DNA from 3 places in the Pseudomonas sp. ABa2 genome. Region 2 is predicted to be linked to each of the others. Evidence: riboswitches for the same ligand, from Rfam matches in the RefSeq annotation. Region 2 holds a riboswitch; each other region holds the start of a gene.
The links. Region 2 has a riboswitch for cobalamin ahead of AC1G9C_RS03440 (TonB-dependent receptor domain-containing protein). Riboswitches for the same ligand answer to the same signal wherever they lie in the genome.

Region 1 (7,040 bases), 750 kb from region 2:
ACCACCAGGGTCACCTTGGGCCGCGGCCCCAGGTCGATCTGCTTGCCGTCCCACAGCTTCAGACGCAGCGGCAGCTGGAGTTCGCGGAGTACGGATGGCAGTTGCGCGAGCATGCGAAACCCTCCTGCGGATGCACGTGAAGACACATCCAGCCTAGTCCAGATGATCCCTCTGTCAGGCCAAGGGTTCAATTGCCCGCGCAACACGCCGCGCCGTGGGCCCGAGAGTCAGTCCCGGTCGATGCGCAGTTCGGGCAGCGCCCGGCCCGCCACCAGGCGCTCGTCGACCAGGCGGATCACCGCCGCCTCATCCTTGATGCCGTACCACTCGCCCTGTGGATAAAGGCTCGCGGTCGGCCCCAGGTCGCAGGGGAACTGGCACTGGCTGCGGGTGATATGCACACCGCCGTCGCACTCCAGCCGGCCGGCGGCCTTGAGCCGCTGACGCAGGCTTTTCCACAGGCCGAGGGCACCCTTGCGGGTACAGCGCGGGCCGTTGCACAGCAGCAGGCGCTGGGCATGGGGCGGGATCTGCGACCAGGCGTGCTGCGCCGGCACGGGCGGCACCTCGCTGCAGGGGAGATGCGCCGCACGGCGCTCCAGCAGCGCGCCCAGGCCGTCGAGCCAGGCGTCTTCCAGCGCCGTGCAGAGCACGAACACCTGGGCCCCGTCGCCGCGGTCGGCGATACGCTGGCGCAGCCAGTCGCGGTGCGCGGCATCGGCGCGCGGCTCCAGATCCACCACCAACAGCGGTCGCGGCGCCTGGTCGATGGCCTGCCAGCAGCCGTCCTGTTCGCTGTCATACAGGTGCGCCTCACCGAGCAGGGCTTCGATGCGCTGCTGCAGACGCTCGGCCGATGCGCCACGTCCCAGGCCGGGGCCGATAAACAGAACGCGGGCGTAGGGGGCTTGGTTCATCGGGGTCTCCAAAACGGGCCGGCAGTCTAGCAGCGTGCCGAGCACTGAAGGCAATCCGTAGGGTGGACGTCGCTTTTTACGTCCACCACAACGGTGGATCGATGAAGCGTGATCCACCCTAAGCCAACGCACCCGCTCTTGGGCCACAACGCAAATCCGTGGGAGGGTCTTTAGCCGTGACGGCAGCAGTCCAGTCGCCGCTGAAGCGCCTCCCACAGGGCTTCCAGCTCGGCGAATTCCCGCGTCACCGCCGGCAACGCGGGGCGACGCAACAGCAGCACCGGCAGCCCCAGCTCACGGGCGACCTGCAGCTTCGGCTCGGTAGAAGCACTGCCGCTGTTCTTGCTTACCAGCACATCGCAGCGGATGCGGGCGAACAGCGCGCGTTCCGCGTCCAGCGAGAACGGCCCGCGCGCACCGATGATCTCGGCGCGCGGCGGCGCCGGTTCGCTCTGCAGGCAGCGTACCGTCCAGTGCTGGTGCTCGGGAATCTCGTGCAGATGGGCCAGCGGCTCGCGCCCGGAGGTGAAGAACGGCCGCTGGAACGGCGCCAGCGCGCGGCTCAGCTCATCCCAGCCGTCCACCTCGCGCCAGTCGTCATCCGGGCCCGGCTGCCAGCCGGGGCGACGCAGCGCCCAGCAGGGCACGCCGGCGATCGCGGCAGCGCGGGCGGCGTTATGGCTGATCTGCGCCGCATAGGGGTGGGTCAGATCGAGCAGCAGCTCGATGCCTTCGGCGGCGATAAAGGCCGCCAGGCCTTCGGCGCCGCCAAAGCCGCCGACGCGCACGCGGCAGGCCAGGTCGTCCGGCACGCGGCCGAGGCCGGCCAGGCTGTAGACGGTCTCCGGCCCGAGGAGACGGGCCAGGCGCAGCGCCTCGCTGGTGCCGCCGAGCAGCAGGAGTCGCGCACTCACGGCTTGCGCACCGCCAGCAGGGTGATCGGCAGCGCCGCGCGCCAGGTGTCGAAGCCGCCCAGCGGCTGCGCCTGGGCCACGGTGAGCCGCAGCAGCTCGCCACCCTGCCGTTCGCGGAAGGCCACCAGCGCCGCCTCGCTTTGAATGGTCACGGCATTGGCCAACAGACGCCCGCCGGGCTTGAGCGCGTCCCAGCAATCATCAAGCACGCCGGGCACCGTGACGCCGCCGCCGATAAAGATCGCATCCGGCGCGGGCAGCCCGACCAGCGCCTCGGGCGCGTGCCCGGCGACCAGCTGCAGACCGGGTACGCCGAGGGCATCGCGGTTGTGGCGGATATGATCCTGACGGCCCTCGTTGGCCTCAACGGCGATGGCGCGGCAGGCCGGGTGCGCGCGCATCCACTCGATGCCGATGGAGCCACAGCCGGCGCCGACATCCCACAGCAGCTCGCCGGGCAGCGGCGCCAGGCGCGCCAGGGTCACTGCGCGCACGTCGCGCTTGGTCAGCTGGCCGTCGTGACGGTAGGCCTCGTCCGGCAGGCCGCAGGTCGGCGGCAGCACCTTTGCCCCGGCGTCGGCCAGGCATTCCACGGCCAGCAGGTTGAGGTCGGCGCCGCGCGGCAGGTTCCAGCTCGCGGCCAGGCCATCGAGGCGGCGCTCGTCGGGGCCGCCCAGATGTTCCAGCAGGGTCAGGCGGCTGGCGCCGAAACCACGGGCGCGCAGCGCTGCGGCGACCTGCGCAGGCGTGTCGCCATCGGCGCTCAGCACCAGCAGGCGCAGGCCGGGAAACAGCCGGGCGTTGAGCGTGGCCAGCGGCCGGCCGACCAGCGACAGCACCTCCACCTCTTGCAATGGCCAGCCCAGGCGCGCCGCCGCCAGCGACACCGAGGACGGCGCCGGCAGCACTAGCAGCTCGTCGGCCGGCACCTGCCGCGCCAGGCTGGCGCCGACGCCATAGAACATCGGGTCGCCGCTGGCCAGCACGCACAGCGCCTCGCCACGCCGGGCCAGCAGCGGCTGCAGGTCGAAGGGACTGGGCCAGGTTTCCCGTTCGCCACCGATGCACGGCGGCAGCAGCGCCAGCTGACGCGGCGCACCGACGATGCGCGTAGCCGCCAGCAGCGCGCGGCGCGCGGCCTTGCCCAGGCCGGGGTAGCCGTCTTCGCCGATGCCGACCAGGGTCAACCAGGGTTTCATCCAATGTCCTCGCGCAAGCCCGACGGAGCGCCTGTCCGCGCTCCGGGCAAAGCGGGCATAATAGCGCCTTCGTCGGTGCCCTTGAGTCGATACGACTCCGCAACGGGCCTAAGAGGGAACACGGTAAAACCGTGGCTGCCCCCGCAACTGTAAACAGCGAGTCCAATGCAATCGGCCACTGGGTAACCGGGAAGGCGCGGCGGACGAAGACCTGTCAGCCAGGAGACCTGCCGACGAACGCTGGTCGCGAGTGCCAACATCGGGCGGGGTGTACCGATGCCATGGAGTCCCCCTGTGGGCGGATTTCGCTGGTTCGGTCGCCGCGTCGTTAGCCACAGGTGACCCTTTGCTCGCGCCCGTTCGCCCTTCCGCCTGCCCCGGCCTGCTGCGCATCGTCCCCGCGCTGGACGGTGGCATCTGCCGCATCAAGCTGCCCGGCGGCGTGCTGCGCAGCGCCCAGGCACGCGCGATTGCCGAGGCGGCGCGGCATGGCGCCAGCGGTGTGCTGGAGCTGACCAACCGCAGCAACCTGCAGATCCGCGGCGTGCTGCCCGGCCAGGAAAACCCGCTGATCGACGCCCTGCTGAGCGCCGGCCTCGGTCCGCGCGTGGCCGCCGCCGACGATGTGCGCAACCTGCTGCTCAGCCCCGCCGCCGGCCTCGACCCGCAGGCGCGGATGGACGTGCGCCCGCTGGCCAGCCAATTGCTCGACCTGCTGCAGGACAGCCCGGCGCTGCACGCGTTGTCGGCCAAGTTCGCCCTGCAACTCGATGGCGGCGAAGCCCTCGCCATGCGCGAACACCCCCACGACCTGTGGCTGGCCGCCGAAGACGAACACCACTTGCTGCTGGGCCTGGCCGGCTGCCCCATGGACACGCCACTGGCGCGCATCGAGGCGAGCCAGGCGCTCGAACTGGTGCGCCAGCTGCTGCTGCTGTTCCTCGAGCTGGCCACGCCCGAGCAATCGCGGATGCGCCAGTTACTGGCGCAGATCCCGGCCAACGAACTGCTGCAGCGCCTGCAGGCACGCCTGGATTTTGCCCTGCAGCCGGCACCGGCCAGCTGGCAGCCTGCCGCCGCCGTCGAGCGCGCGCCGGCTGGGATTTATCCACAGGCGCAGGCCGGCCTGTGCATGGTCGCCACCGGCGCCCAACTGGGCCGGCTGCACGCCGAACAACTGACCACGCTGGCCGAGCTAAGCGAGCGCTATGGCGACGGCGAGCTGCGCCTGACGCCCTGGCAGGGTCTGCTGCTGGGCAACGTCCCCGAGGCCCGCGCCAGCGAGCTGCTGGCGGGGCTGGACCAGCTGGGCCTGCTGACCCAGGCCGACGAGCCGCTGCTCGGCCTGGTCGCCTGCACCGGTTCGGCCGCCTGCGCCCGCGGTTTGGCCGACAGCAAGCGCCACGCCCTGCACCTGGCCGAGCTGCTGCGCGCAAGCCACGCCCGCCCGCAGGTGCACCTCAGCGCCTGCCCGCGCAGCTGCGCCAGCGCCCGCGTGCAGCCCTACACATTGCTGGCCAGCACACCCGACCACTACCAGCTCTATCAACGCACACCCGCGGCGCCCGGTTTCGGCCGTCTGCTGGCGCCGGCGATGACCATCGACGAGGCCGGCGCCTGGTTCGCCCGCCAACACCCCGCAGGAACACCCGATGCTTGATTACATCCGCGACGGCCAGGAAATCTACCGCCGCTCCTTCGCCACCATCCGCGCCGAGGCCGACCTGGACGGCATCCCCGCCGACCTGGAGAAACTCGCCGTACGGGTGATTCATGCCTGCGGCATGGTCGACGTCGCCTCCGATCTGCGCTTCTCCGCCGGTGCCGGCGCCGCTGGCCGCGCCGCGCTGCTGGCCGGCGCGCCGATTCTCTGCGATGCGCGCATGGTCGCCGAGGGCATCACCCGCCCGCGCCTGCCGGCGAACAACCGAGTGATCTGCACCCTGCACGACGCCGGCGTGCCGGAGCTGGCCCACGAACTGGGCAACACCCGCTCGGCGGTGGCCCTGGAGCACTGGCGCGAGCACCTGGAGGGCAGCGTGGTGGTGATCGGCAATGCCCCCACCGCGCTGTTCTACCTACTGGAAATGCTCGATGCCGGCGCGCCGAAGCCGGCGCTGATCATCGGCATGCCGGTGGGCTTTATCGGCGCGGCGGAATCCAAGGATGCCCTGGCGGCAGACAACCGCGGCGTGCCCTACGTGATCGTGCGTGGCCGCCGTGGCGGCAGCGCCATGGCGGTGGCCGCGGTCAACGCCCTGGCCTCGGAGGTGGAATGATGGCCGGTCGTCTGCTCGGTCTCGGCGTCGGCCCCGGCGACCCCGAGCTGCTTACCCTCAAGGCCCTACGCCTGCTGCAGTCGGCGCCGGTGGTGGCCTACTTCGTGGCCAAGGCCAAGCACAATGCCGGTCATGGCGGGAATGCCTTCAGCATCATCGAGGCCCATCTCACCGAGGCGCAGCAACGCCTGCCGCTGGTCTACCCGGTGACCACCGAGAAGCTCGCCCCGCCGCTGTCCTACGAAGATGTGATCGCCGACTTCTACGACACCTGCGCCGAGCAGATCGCCCGGCTGCTGGATGCGGGCCAGGACGTGGCGGTGATCTGCGAGGGTGACCCGTTCTTCTACGGCTCCTACATGTACCTGCACGACCGCCTGGCCGACCGCTACGAGGTGGAGGTGGTGCCCGGCGTGTGCTCCATGCTCGGCTGCGCCTCGGTGCTCGGCACCCCGCTGGTTTACCGCAACCAGAGCTTGAGCGTGCTCTCCGGCGTGCTGGCGGAAGACGAGCTGGAACAGCGCCTGCGCGACGCCGAGGCCGCCGTGGTGATGAAGCTCGGGCGCAACTTCGACAAGGTGCGCCGCGTGCTGCGCAAGCTGGGCCTGGATGACCGAGCGCACTATGTCGAGCGCGCCACCATGGCCAGCCAGAAGATCGTCGCGCTGGACGAGGTGGAGCCGATGGCGTCGCCCTACTTTTCCATGATTCTGGTGCCCGGGCAGAAATGGCGCGGCTGAATCCGTGGGGTGGATGACGCTTCACCCATCCACCGCGCGCAAGGGTGGATGAAAAAAGCGTCATCCACCCTACACGCTACGGCGCATTTGCGTAGCCCGGATGCACTCCGGAAAACCCATTCCCCGGATGGCATCCGGGCCACAGGATTTACCGCATGAACATCGTCATCCTCGGCGCCAGCGCGCTGGCCACTGCCCAACGCCTCCAGGGGCTTTATCCACAGGCCGTGATCCATGGCCTGCGCGGACGCGCCGATGGCGCCGAACGCCATTACGAGGACTTCGGCGAGACCCTGCGCGCCCTGTATCGCGCCGGCCAGCCGCTTGTGGTGCTATGCGCCGCCGGCATCGTCATCCGCAGCCTGGCCACGCTGCTTTCGGAAAAGGGCGCCGAGCCGCCGGTACTGGCCCTGGCCGAGGACGGCAGCGCCGTGGTGCCGCTGCTCGGCGGCCTGGCCGGGGTCAATCGCCTGGCTCGCGAGATCGCCGCGCACCTGGGCGTGGCGCCGGCCATCACCACCAGCGGCGAGCTGCGCTTCGGCACCTGCCTGCTGGAGCCACCCGCCGGCTATGCGCTGGCCGACCTGCAGCAGGGCAAGCGCTTCGTCAGCGACCTGCTCGGCGGCGAAAGCGTGCGCATCGAAGGCCAGGCGCCCTGGCTGGAGGCCGCGCAGCTGCCGATAGATCAGACCGCGTCGCGGGTGATCCATATCACCGCCGAGCAGCGTCCGCCCAGGGCCGACGAACTGCTGATCCACCCGCGCTGCGCCGCCGCGCTGATCGAACGCCCCGATGCCGAGCTGCCGGCACGTCTGCAGCAGGCGCTGAGCGATGCCAAGCTGGCGCCGCAGGCACTGGCCTGCCTGCTGGCGGACAAAGGCTGGATGGCCCATAGCGAGCTGCATGCGGCAGCAGCGGAACTGAAGCTGCCGCTGCGTTTTATCCACAGCGACTCCCAGCTGCCTGCCGAATGCCACCGGGGCGACGGCCT
Region 2 (7,040 bases):
CGTCTCGCTGTGCGACACCCCCGGTTTCATGGTCGGCCCGGAGGCGGAGAAACAGGCCACGGTGCGCCACGTCTCGCGCCTGTTCGTCACCGCCGCCAGCCTGACGGTGCCCTTCTTCACCCTGGTGCTGCGCAAGGGCTACGGCCTCGGCGCCCAGGCCATGGCCGCCGGCAGTTTCCACGCGCCCTTGTTCACCGCCGCCTGGCCCAGCGCCGAGTTCGGCGCCATGGGCCTGGAGGGCGCGGTGCGCCTGGGTTTCGCCAAGGAGCTGGCGGCCCAGGCGGACGACCCCGCGCGCCAGGCGCTGTTCGACAAGCTGGTGGCCAAGGCCTACGAAAACGGCAAGGCGCTGAACATGGCCAGCTACCTGGAAATCGATGCGGTGATCGACCCGGCCGACAGCCGCGCCTGGCTGCTCCGCGGGCTGGCCGCCACGCCCCGACCGGCGCGGTGCGAGGGGCGCAAGCGGCCGTTCGTCGATACCTGGTAGAGGCCTGGCGCAGGGGCGCCGGCCTGTCGCGCAGGGCTTGAAGCTTGCGGCGGTGGTTTTCGGGTAAACTGCGCATCTTTTTACGCCTATAACGATTCGCCTGATGCCGACCACTTTCCACGAGATCCCCCGCGAGCGCCCGCTGACGCCCCTGCTGGACCGCGCCAACACGCCGGACGAGCTGCGCCGGCTGGCCGAAGCGGACCTGGAAACCCTCGCCGACGAACTGCGCCAGTACCTGCTGTACAGCGTCGGCCAGAGCGGTGGCCATTTCGGCGCCGGCCTCGGCGTGATCGAGCTGACCATCGCCCTGCATTACGTCTTCGACACCCCCGACGACCGCCTGGTGTGGGACGTCGGCCACCAGGCCTACCCGCACAAGATCCTCACCGGCCGCCGCGAGCGCATGGCCACGCTGCGCCAGAAGGACGGCCTGGCCGCCTTCCCGCGCCGCAGCGAGAGCGAGTACGACACCTTCGGCGTCGGCCACTCCAGCACCAGCATCAGCGCCGCACTGGGCATGGCCATCGCCGCCCGCCTGCAGGGCGAGCGGCGCAAGAGCGTGGCGGTGATCGGCGACGGCGCGCTGACCGCCGGCATGGCCTTCGAGGCGCTCAACCACGCCAGCGAGGTCGGCGCCAACATGCTGGTGGTGCTCAACGACAACGACATGTCGATCTCCAAGAATGTCGGCGGGCTGTCCAACTACCTGGCCAAGATCCTCTCCAGCCGCACCTACGCCAGCATGCGCGAGGGCAGCAAGAAGATCCTCTCGCGCCTGCCTGGCGCCTGGGAGATCGCGCGCAAGACCGAGGAACACGCCAAGGGCATGCTGGTACCCGGCACCCTGTTCGAGGAACTGGGCTGGAACTATATCGGCCCCATCGACGGCCACGACCTGCCCACCCTGCTCGCCACCCTGCGCAATATGCGCGACCTGGACGGCCCGCAGTTCCTCCATGTGGTGACCAAGAAGGGCAAGGGCTTCGCCCCGGCCGAGGCCGACCCGATCGGCTACCACGCCATTACCAAGCTGGAGCCGGTCAAGCCCGATGCCGCGCCGCTCTCCAGCCAGAAACGGCCGGCCGGCCCGAAATACTCCAACGTGTTCGGCCAGTGGCTGTGCGACATGGCCGCAGCAGACTCGCGCCTGGTCGGCATCACCCCGGCGATGAAGGAAGGCTCGGACCTGGTGGCCTTCGCCGAACGCTTCCCGGCGCGCTACTTCGATGTCGCCATCGCCGAGCAGCACGCCGTCACCCTGGCCGCCGGCATGGCCTGCGACGGGGTCAAGCCGGTGGTGGCGATCTACTCGACCTTCCTCCAGCGCGGCTACGACCAGCTGATCCACGACGTGGCGGTGCAGAACCTCGACGTGCTGTTCGCCATCGACCGCGCCGGCCTGGTCGGCGAGGACGGCCCGACCCACGCCGGCAGCTTCGATATCTCCTACCTGCGCTGCATCCCCGGCATGCTGGTGATGACCCCCAGCGACGAGAACGAGCTGCGCCGCATGCTCACCACCGGCTACCTGTTCGACGGCCCGGCGGCGGTGCGCTACCCGCGCGGCAGCGGCCCCAACGCCACCATCGACCCAGGCCTGGCGCCGCTGGAAATCGGCAAGGGCCTGATCCGTCGCCAGGGCCGCCGCGTCGCCCTGCTGGCCTTCGGCGTGCAACTGGCCGAGGCGCTGCAGGTCGGCGAGACGCTGGACGCCACGGTGGTCGACATGCGTTTCGTCAAACCGCTGGACGCCGCCCTGCTGCGCGAACTGGCGGCCAGCCACGAGCTGCTGGTGAGCATCGAGGAAAACGCGGTGATGGGCGGCGCCGGCAGCGCGGTCGGCGAGTTCCTCGCCGCCGAGAACATCGTCAAGCCGCTGCTGCAGCTGGGCCTGCCCGACTACTACGTCGAACACGCCAAGCCGGCGCAGATGCTCAAAGAATGCGGCCTCGACCAGGCCGGCATCGAAGCCGCGGTGCGCGCGCGCCTGGCCCAGTTGCCCGCCTGAACATGAGACCCGCTCATCGCTGAATGAGCGGACCTTGCTTGTCATTCATCCCGCCGCGCACTAGGGTGCGCGGCATTGCATGTTCCGCCAGGGTGCGCCGCTAACACGGCGTGAAACGGGAAGTCGGTGCGCCCATCCGGGCAATCCCGACGCTGCCCCCGCAACGGTAATCGACGGCAGGCCGCAAGCCTGCACCTTGTCCACGGCCACTGGGTATTCCCGGGAAGGCGGACCGGGGTCGTGAGCCCGGAGACCGGCCCCGGCGGTGCGACTGGTGTTGCGGAGGGCCGCACCGTCAAGCGCCGCCCTGCGCGCGCTTGCCCCTGCCCTCCTCGAACGTCTGCCGACCTTTGAGGAATATCCCTGATGAAACTGTCCCCCCTGGCCCTGGCCATCGCCGTTCTGCCCGGCCTCGCCCTGGCCGCCGAACCCTACGCCGCCGAGCCGCTGGTGATCACCTCCGGGCGCCTGGCCGAACCGCAAGCCCAGGCCACCGCCGCCACCACGGTGTTCGAGCGGGCGGATATCGAGCGTTTGCAGGTCAGCAGCGTGCCCGATCTGCTCAGCCGCGTCCCTGGCGTATCCATCGTGCAGAACGGCGGCCGCGGCAGCCTGACCAGCCTGTTTCTGCGTGGCGCCAACGCCAACCAGACTCTGGTGCTGGTCGACGGCGTGCGTCTGAATGCCGCCGCCAGCGGCCTGGCCCGCCTGGAATTCCTCAGCCCCGAGCAGATCGAGCGCATCGAGGTGGTGCGCGGCCCACGTTCGGCGCTGTATGGCGCCGACGCCATCGGCGGGGTGATCCAGATTTTCACCCGCCAGGGCGAGGCCGGCCTGCAACCGCGCCTGCGCCTGGCCGCCGGTAGCCAGCAGACCTTCGAACGCAGCCTGGGACTGTCCGGCGGCGACCAGCGCACGCGTTTCGACCTCGGCGCCAGCCTGGTCGAGCGCGCCGGCTTCGACCGCTCAGCAGACGCTCGCGGCTATGACGGCGACCACGACGGCCTGCGCCGCAAGGCCTTCAACCTGAGCCTGCAGCACCGCTTCAACGAACGCCTCGAAGGCGGTCTGAGCCTGCTCGAACAGCATGGCGAGAGCGAGTACGACGACCTGTTCAGCTTCGTGCCGGGCAACCCCAGCGAGCGCTTCAGCGTTTCCACTGCCGCGGCCCATCTCGAGGCGCAGCTCGCCGAGCGCTGGAGCAGTCGCCTGGAGCTCGGCCACGGCGAGGACAAGAGCGACAACCGCGACCCGCTGAACGCCAGCAACAACTATCAGTACAACACCTACCGCGACAGCGCGGGCTGGCTCAACACCCTGCAACTGAGCGACGCCCAGCAGCTGCTGCTCGGTCTCGACTGGTACGAGGACCGCCTGGGCAGCGACAGCGAGTTCAGCCAGACCGAGCGCTGGAACCGGGCCGCCTTCGTCCAGCACCGCTTCCGTGGCGAGGGCTTCGCCACCGAGCTGGGCCTGCGCCACGACGACAACCAGCAGTTCGGCAGCGAGAACACCTGGAACGCGGCACTGAGCCTGGACCTGAGCGAGCGTCTCGAGCTGCTGCTGAGCTACGGCGAGGGCTTCCACGCGCCGACCTTCAACGACCTGTATTTCCCCACCAGCTCGTTCTATGGCGGCAACCCGAACCTGGCCCCCGAGCGCTCGAAGACCTACGAGGTGCAACTGCGCGGCGAGCACCTGGACAGCCGCTGGAGCCTGTCGGCCTACCGCACCGAGGTCGAAGACCTGATCACCGTAGTCAGCGATCCGCTGACCTTCTTCAGCACCCCGATGAACGTCAACCAGGCACGCCTGCAAGGCCTGGAACTGAGCCTGGAACGCGAGGTGCTGGGCTGGCAGGCCGCTCTCGGCGCCAGCCTGCTCGACCCACGTGATCGCGACAGCGGCCACACCCTGCCGCGCCGCGCCAAACGCAGCCTGAGCCTGGATCTGGACCGTCAGTTCGGCGCCTTCGCCGCCGGCCTCACCTGGCAGGCCGTCTCCGGGCGCTACGACGATGCCGCCAACACCCGCGAGATCGCCGGCTACGGCCTGCTGGGCGCGCGGGCCAGCTGGCGGATGAACGAGGAGCTGCTGTGGCAGGTCAAGGTCGACAACCTGCTGGACAAGGACTATTCCCAGGCGCTGTACAGCCGACCGAACGACCCCTTCTTCGGTAGCGTGAGTTACTACGGCTACCGCGAGGAAGGCCGCAGCGCCCTGCTCTCGCTGACCTGGACGCCGCAACTCTGATCCCGGTGCTCACGGTGCACCAAGCCGCTCCAGGCTAACGCGCCGTGGCCAGCCGCTCGCACAGCCGCTCGATGGCGCCGAGCATCTGCCGGCTGGGCCGCTCCAGGCCCCTGTCCGGCACCGCCCAGACCTGGCCGCGGCGCACCGCGCGCAGCTGCGGCCAGGCCTGCCAGCTCGACAGTTCGGCATTGCTGCCGCCGAGAATCACCTCGGGGTCGCGCGCCAGCACCGCCTCGATGCCGACCTGGGGCGCCGGCTGGCTCAGGTCGGCGAACAGGTTGCGCGCGCCGCACACCGCCAGCGCATCGCCGATCAGCTGCTCGCCGCCGATGGTATAGAGCGGCTGGTGCCAGACCTGATAGAACACCGCCAACGGCCGCTCGCGCCGGTAACGCTGGCGCAACCCGGCCAGCTCGGCGCGAAACTCCGCCGCCAGCCGCTCGCCCCGTTCGGCGCGACCGATACGCTCGGCGATAAGGATAAAGGCCTCGGCCAACTGGTCGAGGCGCGCCGGCTCGACCACCAGCAGGGGAATGCCGAAACGCTGCAACTGCGCCTGCTGCGCCGCCGGCACGCTGCCTGGAGCGATCAGGATCAAGTCGGGCGCCAGCTGCAGCAGGCGCTCGAACTCCAGCTGGCCGTAGCGGCCGACGGTGGGCAGCTGGGCCAGCGCGGCGGGATGCTCGTCGCCTGCCAGCACGCCGACCAGCAGGTCGGCGGCATCCAGCTCGAGCATGATCTCGCTGAGCGACGGCGCCAGGCTGACCACCCGTGGTGCGGCCGCCAGCGGCAGGGCCAGCAGACACAGGGCCAGCAGCAGTGCGCGCATCAGCCGAGTTGGCGGGGAATGCGGTAGAGGCAGTGCAGGACGATGCTCGACAGCGCCAGCAGCACCAGGGGTATCGCCTCCAGCCCGGCCAGCACCGCCAGGGCGGCGATCCAGGCCGGCAGCGCCGCGCCGAGCAGTGCACGCAAACGCACACGATCCAGCTCCAGCCAGGCGGCCCGCTCGGCGTCGCTGTCCAGGGCTTTGTCGGTGGCGATCAGCGCACGCTTGTAGGCGGCGAACAGCGGCAGGCTGACGAACATCGAGGCCAGCCCGGCGACGAACAGCGGCAGGCTCAGCACCGTGGTGGCGCCGCCGCCGAACAGCAGGTTGAAGACGAACAAGGGTGCCAGCGCCACGCCCAGCTGGCGCCACCAGGCGAGCGCCAGACGGCGCTTGACCTGGCCGCGGGTCATAGGCTGTCCTCGGCCTCGCCCTGGTGCTGGTTGCCCAGCATATGGCCGAGCTTGCCGGCCTTGGTGGCGAGGTAGCGCTTGTTGTAGGGGTTGTGCTCGATCTGCAGCGGCACGCGGTGATCCACGGCGATGCCCATGTCACCCAGCGCCTTGACCTTGCGCGGGTTGTTGGTCATCAGCTTGAGGCTCTTGATGCCCAGGTGGGCGAGCATCGGCTGGCAGATCGCGTAGTCGCGCTGGTCGGCGCCGAAGCCCAGGCGCTCGTTGGCCTCGACGGTGTCGGCGCCGCCGTCCTGCAGCTCGTAGGCGCGGATCTTGTTCAGCAGGCCGATGCCGCGGCCTTCCTGGCGCAGGTACAGCAGCACGCCACGGCCTTCGTTGGCGATCGCCTGCAACGCCGCCTGCAGCTGCGCGCCGCAGTCGCAGCGCAGGCTGAACAGGGCGTCGCCGGTCAGGCACTCGGAGTGCAGGCGGCCCAGCACCGGCGCGCCGTCGGCCACAGCGCCGAAGGTCAGGGCGACGTGCTCCTTGCCGGTGGCCTGGTCGAGGAAGCCGTGCATGGTGAACACGCCGAAGGGCGTGGGCAGTTGGGAGGCGGCGACGAACACGACGGACACCGGATACTCCTAGCAATGAGTACGAAACAGGGGCGGCATTGTATCAGCAGGCCCCGCCGCCGGGTCAGTCAGAATTGCCGATCATCAGTATCGAAACGCTCAATGCCGCGCTCATAGCTTGGATTCGAGCACCAGCATGCCCTGCTCCTCGCGCCAGCCGACCCGGCCGAGGAAGCTCATGCCCAGCAGCGCCTCGTGCGGCGCGCCACCCTCCAGCACCACGGCCTCGACGCCGAGCACCTCCAGATCGCCGATCTTCACCCGGTCGAGCATCACCCGCCAGCCGCGGGTGACGCCGCTGGCGGTGTTGACCTGCAGCGGCCGGCCGCTGACCCGGTAATCGATACCCAGGCGCTTGGCATGGGCGTCGTTGAGCGCCACCGAGGTGGCACCGGTGTCCACCAGGAACTGCACGGTCTGGCCGTTG
Region 3 (7,040 bases), 2.4 Mb from region 2:
CGTCCAGGGTATTGCTCAGGCGGTACAGCACCACGCCCGGTGCGCCGGCGACGACGAACCAGAACAGCGCGGCGAACACCGCATCCGAACCATTTTCCAGCACCGACTCGGTGCCGGCGCGGGCCACGCCGCCGGCGTCCAGCGCGGCGGTGTTGCGGCTGACCATCCAGCCGACGCGTTCGCGCGCCAGCTCCAGATCGCCCAGGCGCAGCGCCTGCGCCACCGGCCGCGCGTGCTCGCCGAGGCTGCGCAGGCCGAGGGCGAAGTACAGCGCGGCGATCTCCACCGCCCAGCCGAAGGCCGAGACCTGGGCCAGCAGCCAGGTCAGCAGGGTCAGCGGCAGCACCGCCAGGCACCAGGCGCTCACCCCATGGCTGCGCCAGCCGCCGCCGGCGGGGTTGAAGCGCTGCTCCAAACGATTCGCCAGGCGCCCGAAGGCCACCAGCGGGTGGCCCTGCTTCGGCTCGCCGAGCGCGGCGTCCAGCGCCACCCCGGCCAGGGTGCTGAGCGCCAGGCTCATCGCCACCGCCCGTTGCCAGTGGATAGGTCAGTCAACACGTTCTCCCCATCGATTCTCGAACAGCAGCTCGGCGAGCGGCCGCGGCCTGGCCCAGCCCTCTTCCACCAGCATCGGCTGGTCATAGAAGGCCGCGACCGGCCCCAGGCAGAGCAGCGCCACCGGCTTGCTGCCGGCGGGCATGCCCAGCAGCGCGGCCAACGCCTCGGGCTCGAACAACGACACCCAGCCCAGGCCCAAGCCTTCGGCGCGGGCGGCCAGCCAGAGATTCTGAATGGCGCAGGCCACCGACGCCATATCCATTTCCGGCAGGGTGCGGCGGCCGAAGACATGCTTTTGGCGCCCGTCCATCAACGCCACCGCCAGCAGCTCGGCGCACTCGCGAATACCCTCGACCTTGAGCCGCATGAATTCATCGGAGCGTTCGCCCAGCGCCTCGGCGGTGCGCACCCGCTCAGCCTCCACCAGCGCGTAGGCGGCTTCGCGCAATTGCGGGTCGCTGATGCGCAGAAAGCGCCAGGGCTGCATCAGGCCGACGCTGGGTGCGCGGTGCGCCGCCTCCAGCAGGCGTGCCAGCACCTCGGCCGGCACCTCGCCGCCACTGAAATGACGCATGTCGCGGCGCTCGGCGATGGCGCGATAGACCGCGGCGCGCTCAGCGGCGCTGAAGGCCTGGTCGCTCATGGACGCAACAGCGCCGCCGCCGCCAGGGGATTGGACGGCAGGTAGAAGTGGATATAGCTGGCCGTCAGCCGTCCCAGGCGATAGACCGCCTCGGCCACCGCCTTGCCGTTCGGGCAACGGCCCAGAGCCAGCGGCGCCAGCGGGCTGTCCAGGCGCGAATGGTGGTAGCTGTGGCCACGCAGCTCGCCTTCCGGCAACGTCACCTGCTGCAGGGCCAGGGCGGTCAATCGCGGTTGCAGCGCGGCGCGGCCGGCCAGCAGGCCGAGCATGCGGCCGCTGGCGCCCTGCTTGTCGGCCAGCTCGTCGAGCAGATAGAGCATGCCGCCGCACTCGGCGAGGATCGGCTTGCCGGCCTGGTGATGGGCGCGGATCGCCGCGGCCATGGCCTGGTTGCCTTGCAGCTGGGCCAGATGCAATTCGGGGTAGCCGCCGGGCAGGTAGAGGCTGTCCACCTGCGGCAGGCCGTCGCCGGCCAGCGGCGAGAAGAATTCGAGTTCGGCGCCCAGCTCGCGCAGCAGATCGAGGTTGGCCTGGTAGAGAAAGGCGAAGGCGCCATCGCGCGCCACGCCGATGCGCACGCCGGCCAGCAGCGGCTCGACCACCCGCGGCGGCGGCGCGGCAAAGCGCACCGGTGCCGGCAAGGCCACCTCGGCGCTGGCGGCCAGGGCATCGGCGGCGGCATCCAGGCGCGCATCCAGGTCGGCCAGCTCCTGCGCCTGCACCAACCCCAGGTGGCGGCTGGGCAGCTCCACCGCGGCATTGCGCGGCAGCGCGCCGTACCAGCGGATAGTCGGCGGCAGCGCAGCGCGCAGGATCTCGCCGTGACGGGCGCTGGCCACCCGGTTGCCGAGCACGCCGGCGAACGGCAGGTCGGGCTGGAAGGTCGCCAGGCCATGGGCCAGGGCGCCGAAGGTCTGGGCCATGGCCGAACCGTCGATCACCCCCAGCACCGGCACGCCGAACTGCCGCGCCAGGTCGGCCGCCGAGGGCTGGCCGTCGAACAGGCCCATCACCCCCTCGATCAGGATCAGCTCGGCCTCGCCCGCCGCCTGCCAGAGCAGGCGGCGGCTCTCCGCCTCGCCGACCATGGCCAGGTCGAGCTGGTACACCGGCGCGCCGCTGGCGCGGGCGAGGATCATCGGGTCGAGGAAATCCGGGCCGCACTTGAACACCCGCACCCGCCGACCCTGACGGCTGTGCAGGCGCGCCAGGGCGGCGGTGACGGTGGTCTTGCCCTGCCCCGAGGCTGGCGCGGCGATCAGCAGCGCCGGGCACTGGCGCGAGGTCAAAACTCCACCCCCTTCTGCGCCTTCACCCCGGCCTTGAAGGCATGCTTGACCAGGCCCATCTCGGTCACCGTATCGGCCGCCTCGATCATCCCCGGCAAGGCGCCGCGCCCGGTCACCACCACGTGCTGCGAGAGCGGCCGCGCCTGGATATCGGCGAGCACCGCATCGAGCTGCAGATAACCGTGCTTGAGGGCGATATTCAGCTCGTCCAGCACCACCAGGCCGACGCCCTCGTCGCTCAGCAGGCGCTGCGCCACGGCCCAGGCCTCGCCCGCCTTGGCGATATCGCGCTGGCGATCCTGGGTCTCCCAGGTGAAGCCCTCGCCCATCACGTGGTAGCTGACTTCCTCGGGAAAACGGCGGAAGAAGGCCTCCTCGCCGGTGCTGGCGGCGCCTTTGATGAATTGCACCACGCCGACTTTGATGCCGTGGCCGAGGGCGCGGGCGACCATGCCGAAGGCGCTGCTGCTCTTGCCCTTGCCGTTGCCGCTGTGCACCAGCAGCAGGCCGTACTGGTCCTGGGCCTGGGCGATCTTCGCGTCGATCAGCGCCTTCTTGCGCGCCATGCGCGCCTGGTGCCGGGCGTCGCGATCAGCCGATTCGCTCATCGAAGTTTCCTGGTCTGCGGGCATCCGGGCGCGGGCCGCCGTGCACGACTGGCAAGCTGGCGTGGCGGCATCGTTACGCTCCCGAACACACTGGGCTGGACAAGGCAGGCGGAGAACGGCGCGCGCAGGCCACCGGGAAGGCGAGCCCGCACGCCAGACAACGCCCTCCGCGATGCCGTGGACTGCAGCAGGCCGGTCTCCGGGCTTGTGAGCGAGCCTCGCGGGCTAGCGCCGCGCCTTCCCATGCACGAAGCACAGTGGCAATAGAGCGGCGTTTGACTCACCTACCGTTGCGGGGGCAGCGCCGGATTCTGTACCGGCTTCCCTGTTTCACCTCGTACGCGCGTGGCGTCGGGCACCTGAAGCAAGGCGCGCAGGGTAGAGGCTGGCCGCCTCGCCCGTCAACGCCGACGCGACTCAGTGGCGGGGGACGAAGCCGGCCGGCTTGCGCGCCAGCCACTCGACGAAACCGCGCAAGCGCTCGTCGCCCAGCAACGCTTCGCGGCTGTTGTAGCTCAGTGCCAGCTCCTTCTCGCTGAACAGCCGGTGGATCTGGTTATGGCAGGCGCGACAGACCCAGAGCGTGGCCGTGATGCGTTCGTGGCGGGGATAGCGCTTCTGCACATAGGCCTTGTCGTGCAGGGCCTTGGGGATCAGGTGGTGACGGGTCAGCGCCACCGACCGCGCGCACAGTTCGCAGGCGTCGGGCTGGGGCGGCAGACGGATGGCGTCGGCCACGGCGGCTCAGCGCTTGCGGCACAGGGTCAGGCCGTCGCCCAGCGGCAGCAGCGACAGCTCGACGCGCGCATCGTCCTTGAGCGCCCGGTTCAGCGCCTGAATGGCGCGGGTGTCGGCGCTGTCCGGCTGCGGCTGCAACACCCGGCCGCTCCACAGGGTGTTGTCGAACAGCAGCAGGCCGCCCTGGCGCAACAGGCGCAGCGCCTGCTCCAGGTAGGCCGGGTAGTTGGCCTTGTCGGCGTCGACGAAGATCAGGTCGAAGTCGCCCTGCCCTTCGTGCTCCAGCGCCGCCAGGCTGTCCAGCGCCGGGCCCAGACGCCATTGGATACGCTCGGCCAGACCGGCCTCGGCGAAATAGCGGCGCGCGGTGGCGTTGTAGTCGCCGGGCAGGTCGCAGCAGATCAGCTGACCCTGCGGCCCCATGGCATCGGCTAGGCAAATGGCGCTGTAGCCGGTGAAGGTGCCGACCTCGACGATCCGCCGCGCGCCGACCAGCCGCACCAGCAGGGCCATGAACTGACCCTGCTCCGGGGCGATCTGCCAGCGCGCCTCGCTCAGCTGCGCAGTTTCCGCGCGCAGGCGGGCGAGCAACGGCGACTCGCGCAGGGAGACGTCCAGCAGGTACTGGTAAAGCGCGTCGTCGAGCTGCAGGCTGCGCTGGGTCACGGATTGCGCGCCAGTTCGGGGGCGAGCACGCGCTTGGCGTCCAGATAGGCGCGCTGCCAGTAGCTGTTGTCCAGGCTGTCCAGGCGCACCGTGCCGCCCGAAGACGGCGCGTGGACGAAACGTCCCTCGCCGACATAGATGCCGGCATGACTGACGCCGCGCCCGCCGTTGGTGGCGAAGAACACCAGGTCGCCGCTCTGCAGGGCGTCGCGGCGCACCTTGGGGCTGCGCATGGCGCTCAGCTCGCGGGTCGAACGCGGCAGGCTGATGCCGGCGGCGTCGCGATAGACGTAGCCGATCAGGCCGCTGCAGTCGAAACCGCCGTCTGGGGTATTGCCGCCGTAGCGATAGGGCGTGCCGACCAGGCCGAGGGCGCGGAACAGCACGTCATCGGCGCCGCCCTGGAACTGGCCAGTGGCTGGCGTGTAGCTGGGCTGGGGGGTGGGAGCGCGACTGCTGCAGGCACTCAGCAGCAGGGCGAGAACGAGCAGGGCAACACGGGTCGTGACGGGCATGAGCGAGGCGATCCTGAGCCTGGATGCGCCCTACTCTGCCGGCTCACGACGAACGGCGCAACCCTGCGGGGCCGCGCCGCAAGCCATCAGGGATGACGCTTGGCGGCCTGCTCGTCGTCCACCTGGGCCAGGGCGAGGACGCGTTTGGCCTGCAGGTAGCTGCGATTCCAGTAGCTGTCGTCCAGGCTGTCGATGCGCACGCCGCCGCTGCGGCTGCTGCTGGAATGGATGAACTGGTCGTCGCCGAGGTAGATGCCGGCGTGGCTGACGCGGCCTCGGCCGCGGTCGTTGAACAGGATCAGATCGCCCGGTTCCAGGTCGGCGCGGGCCACCTTGGGCGCGTCCAGGTTGATCAGCTCGCGGGTCGAGCGCGGCAGTTCCAGGCCGACTTCCTTGCGGAACAGGTAGCCGACGAAGCCGCTGCAGTCGAAGCCGGACTGCACCGAGTTGCCGCCGTAGCGATAGCGGGTGCCGACCAGCGAACGCCCGAGGTCGAGCAGGCTGTCGGCCAGCTGCGGCATTTCGTAGGGTTGGTCGTCGATCAGCGCGGCCATCTCGTCCTCGGCAGGTTCGACCTGCTGAGCGACGGGCTTGACCATGGGTTCGTCGAGCTGCGGCTGCGGCGCATGGCCGGCGCAGGCGGCGAGAAAGGCGATGAGTGCAAAAGGCACGAGGGGTGCGAAGCGTTTGGGCATGGGCACGACCGTGTCGGTTGAATTTACAAGTGCGCGACTATGCCCTCTATGCCGTCTATTTGCAAATTCTATCGCTCGAAATGTGACCCAGTAGTTCCGGCAAAACATCTAAGGCCCGCCCAGCCAGCCGTACATCCACCACGTCGCTGAGGTCGGTCAGCGTGGGGTTGATCTCCACGCTCAGGCCGCCGGCCTGGCGGGTACGCAGCACCGGCTCGACTATGTAGGGGAAACTGGCGCTGGTGCCGACGCTGAGCACCACGGCAAAGCCCTTGCGCAGTTCGCCGTAGAGACTGTCGACGGCCGCCTCCGGGAGCATTTCCTCGAACAGCACCACGGGCGGGCGCAACACTCCGCCGCACTGCCGACAGCGCGGCGGCAACGGCCGCTGCAGGTGCTCGGCCAATTCGCTGTCCTCGGCGCCGCAGGACTGGCAGTACAGCGGCGCCAGCTCGCCATGGATCTCGATCAGACGCTCGCCGGGGCTGCCGGCGGCGCGGTGATAACCGTCGATATTCTGCGTCAACACCCAGCAACCGGGCTTACGCCGTTGCAGCTCGGCGATGGCCAGGTGGCCGGCATTCGGCGCCGCACCGAGGCAGGCCTTGCCCAGCTCGGCCAGGTACTTCCAGCACAGTGCAGGGTCGCGGCGCAGCATCGGCCCGGACAGCGCCGCCTCGATCGGCAAGCCTTCGGCGGTATGGCCGTTGTACAGGCCGCCGAGGCCGCGGTAGGTGGGCAGCCCGGAGTCGGCCGACAACCCCGCCCCGGTAATGACCAGAATGCGCTCGGCCTGCTCGATGGCCCGCGCGACTCGCCGCAGCGCCTCGTCCATGCCTTAGCCCAGAATCTCGCTGAGGGGAATGAACCGCAGGCTGTCGCCCTCCTCCAGCGTCGTCCCCTCCAGAACCTCGGCCAGCCCTTCAGCCCAGGCGGCGCTGCGCAGCACGCCGGAACTCTGGTTGGCGTAAGGCACCGCGCGACCGTGTTCCAGGCGCGCGCGCAGGTATTCGCGGCGTATGCCCGGCTTGTGCCAGGCGAATCCGGCCGGCACGACGAAGCCCAGCGGCTCGATGCGCTGCACGCCGAGACGCCGCAGCAGGTAGGGGCGCGCCAGCAGACCGAAGGTAACCAGGGTCGAGGCCGGATTGCCCGGCAGGCCGATCACCGGCACGCCCTGGTAATGACCGAAGGTCAAAGGCTTGCCCGGCTTGATCGCCAGCTTCCACAGCGCCAGCTCGCCGGCCTCGCGCAGGGCCAGGCCGAGATAATCCGCCTCGCCCACCGAGACCCCGCCGGTGGACAGGATCAGGTCGACGTCGCCGAGC

Region 1: it holds a riboswitch for cobalamin, as region 2 does, so the genes downstream of both, cobG (precorrin-3B synthase) here and AC1G9C_RS03440 (TonB-dependent receptor domain-containing protein) in region 2, are expected to answer to the same signal.
Region 3: it holds a riboswitch for cobalamin, as region 2 does, so the genes downstream of both, cobO (cob(I)yrinic acid a,c-diamide adenosyltransferase) here and AC1G9C_RS03440 (TonB-dependent receptor domain-containing protein) in region 2, are expected to answer to the same signal.

Annotation. Positions count from the first base shown of each region.
Region 1 is NZ_CM155239.1:5,145,812-5,152,851, forward strand. It holds gene cfaB (C17 cyclopropane fatty acid synthase CfaB) at 1-113, opposite strand, end outside; gene AC1G9C_RS24740 ((2Fe-2S) ferredoxin domain-containing protein) at 228-917, opposite strand; gene AC1G9C_RS24745 (cobalt-precorrin-6A reductase) at 1,088-1,831, opposite strand; gene cbiE (precorrin-6y C5,15-methyltransferase (decarboxylating) subunit CbiE) at 1,828-3,030, opposite strand; cobalamin riboswitch at 3,087-3,279, shown strand; gene cobG (precorrin-3B synthase) at 3,377-4,690, shown strand; gene AC1G9C_RS24760 (precorrin-8X methylmutase) at 4,683-5,309, shown strand; gene AC1G9C_RS24765 (precorrin-2 C(20)-methyltransferase) at 5,306-6,049, shown strand; gene cobJ (precorrin-3B C(17)-methyltransferase) at 6,205-7,040, shown strand, end outside.
Region 2 is NZ_CM155239.1:706,665-713,704, reverse strand. It holds gene AC1G9C_RS03450 (carboxyl transferase domain-containing protein) at 1-490, shown strand, start outside; gene dxs (1-deoxy-D-xylulose-5-phosphate synthase) at 594-2,501, shown strand; cobalamin riboswitch at 2,575-2,777, shown strand; gene AC1G9C_RS03440 (TonB-dependent receptor domain-containing protein) at 2,868-4,754, shown strand; gene AC1G9C_RS03435 (cobalamin-binding protein) at 4,789-5,583, opposite strand; gene AC1G9C_RS03430 (MFS transporter) at 5,583-5,996, opposite strand; gene ribA (GTP cyclohydrolase II) at 5,993-6,613, opposite strand; gene AC1G9C_RS03420 (retropepsin-like aspartic protease family protein) at 6,725-7,040, opposite strand, start outside.
Region 3 is NZ_CM155239.1:3,131,242-3,138,281, forward strand. It holds gene cbiB (adenosylcobinamide-phosphate synthase CbiB) at 1-520, opposite strand, end outside; gene bluB (5,6-dimethylbenzimidazole synthase) at 548-1,201, opposite strand; gene AC1G9C_RS15025 (cobyrinic acid a,c-diamide synthase CobB) at 1,198-2,490, opposite strand; gene cobO (cob(I)yrinic acid a,c-diamide adenosyltransferase) at 2,487-3,098, opposite strand; cobalamin riboswitch at 3,272-3,476, opposite strand; gene AC1G9C_RS15035 (hypothetical protein) at 3,516-3,836, opposite strand; gene AC1G9C_RS15040 (O-methyltransferase) at 3,843-4,502, opposite strand; gene AC1G9C_RS15045 (C40 family peptidase) at 4,499-5,017, opposite strand; gene AC1G9C_RS15050 (C40 family peptidase) at 5,104-5,712, opposite strand; gene AC1G9C_RS15055 (NAD-dependent deacylase) at 5,768-6,547, opposite strand; gene AC1G9C_RS15060 (molybdopterin molybdotransferase MoeA) at 6,551-7,040, opposite strand, start outside.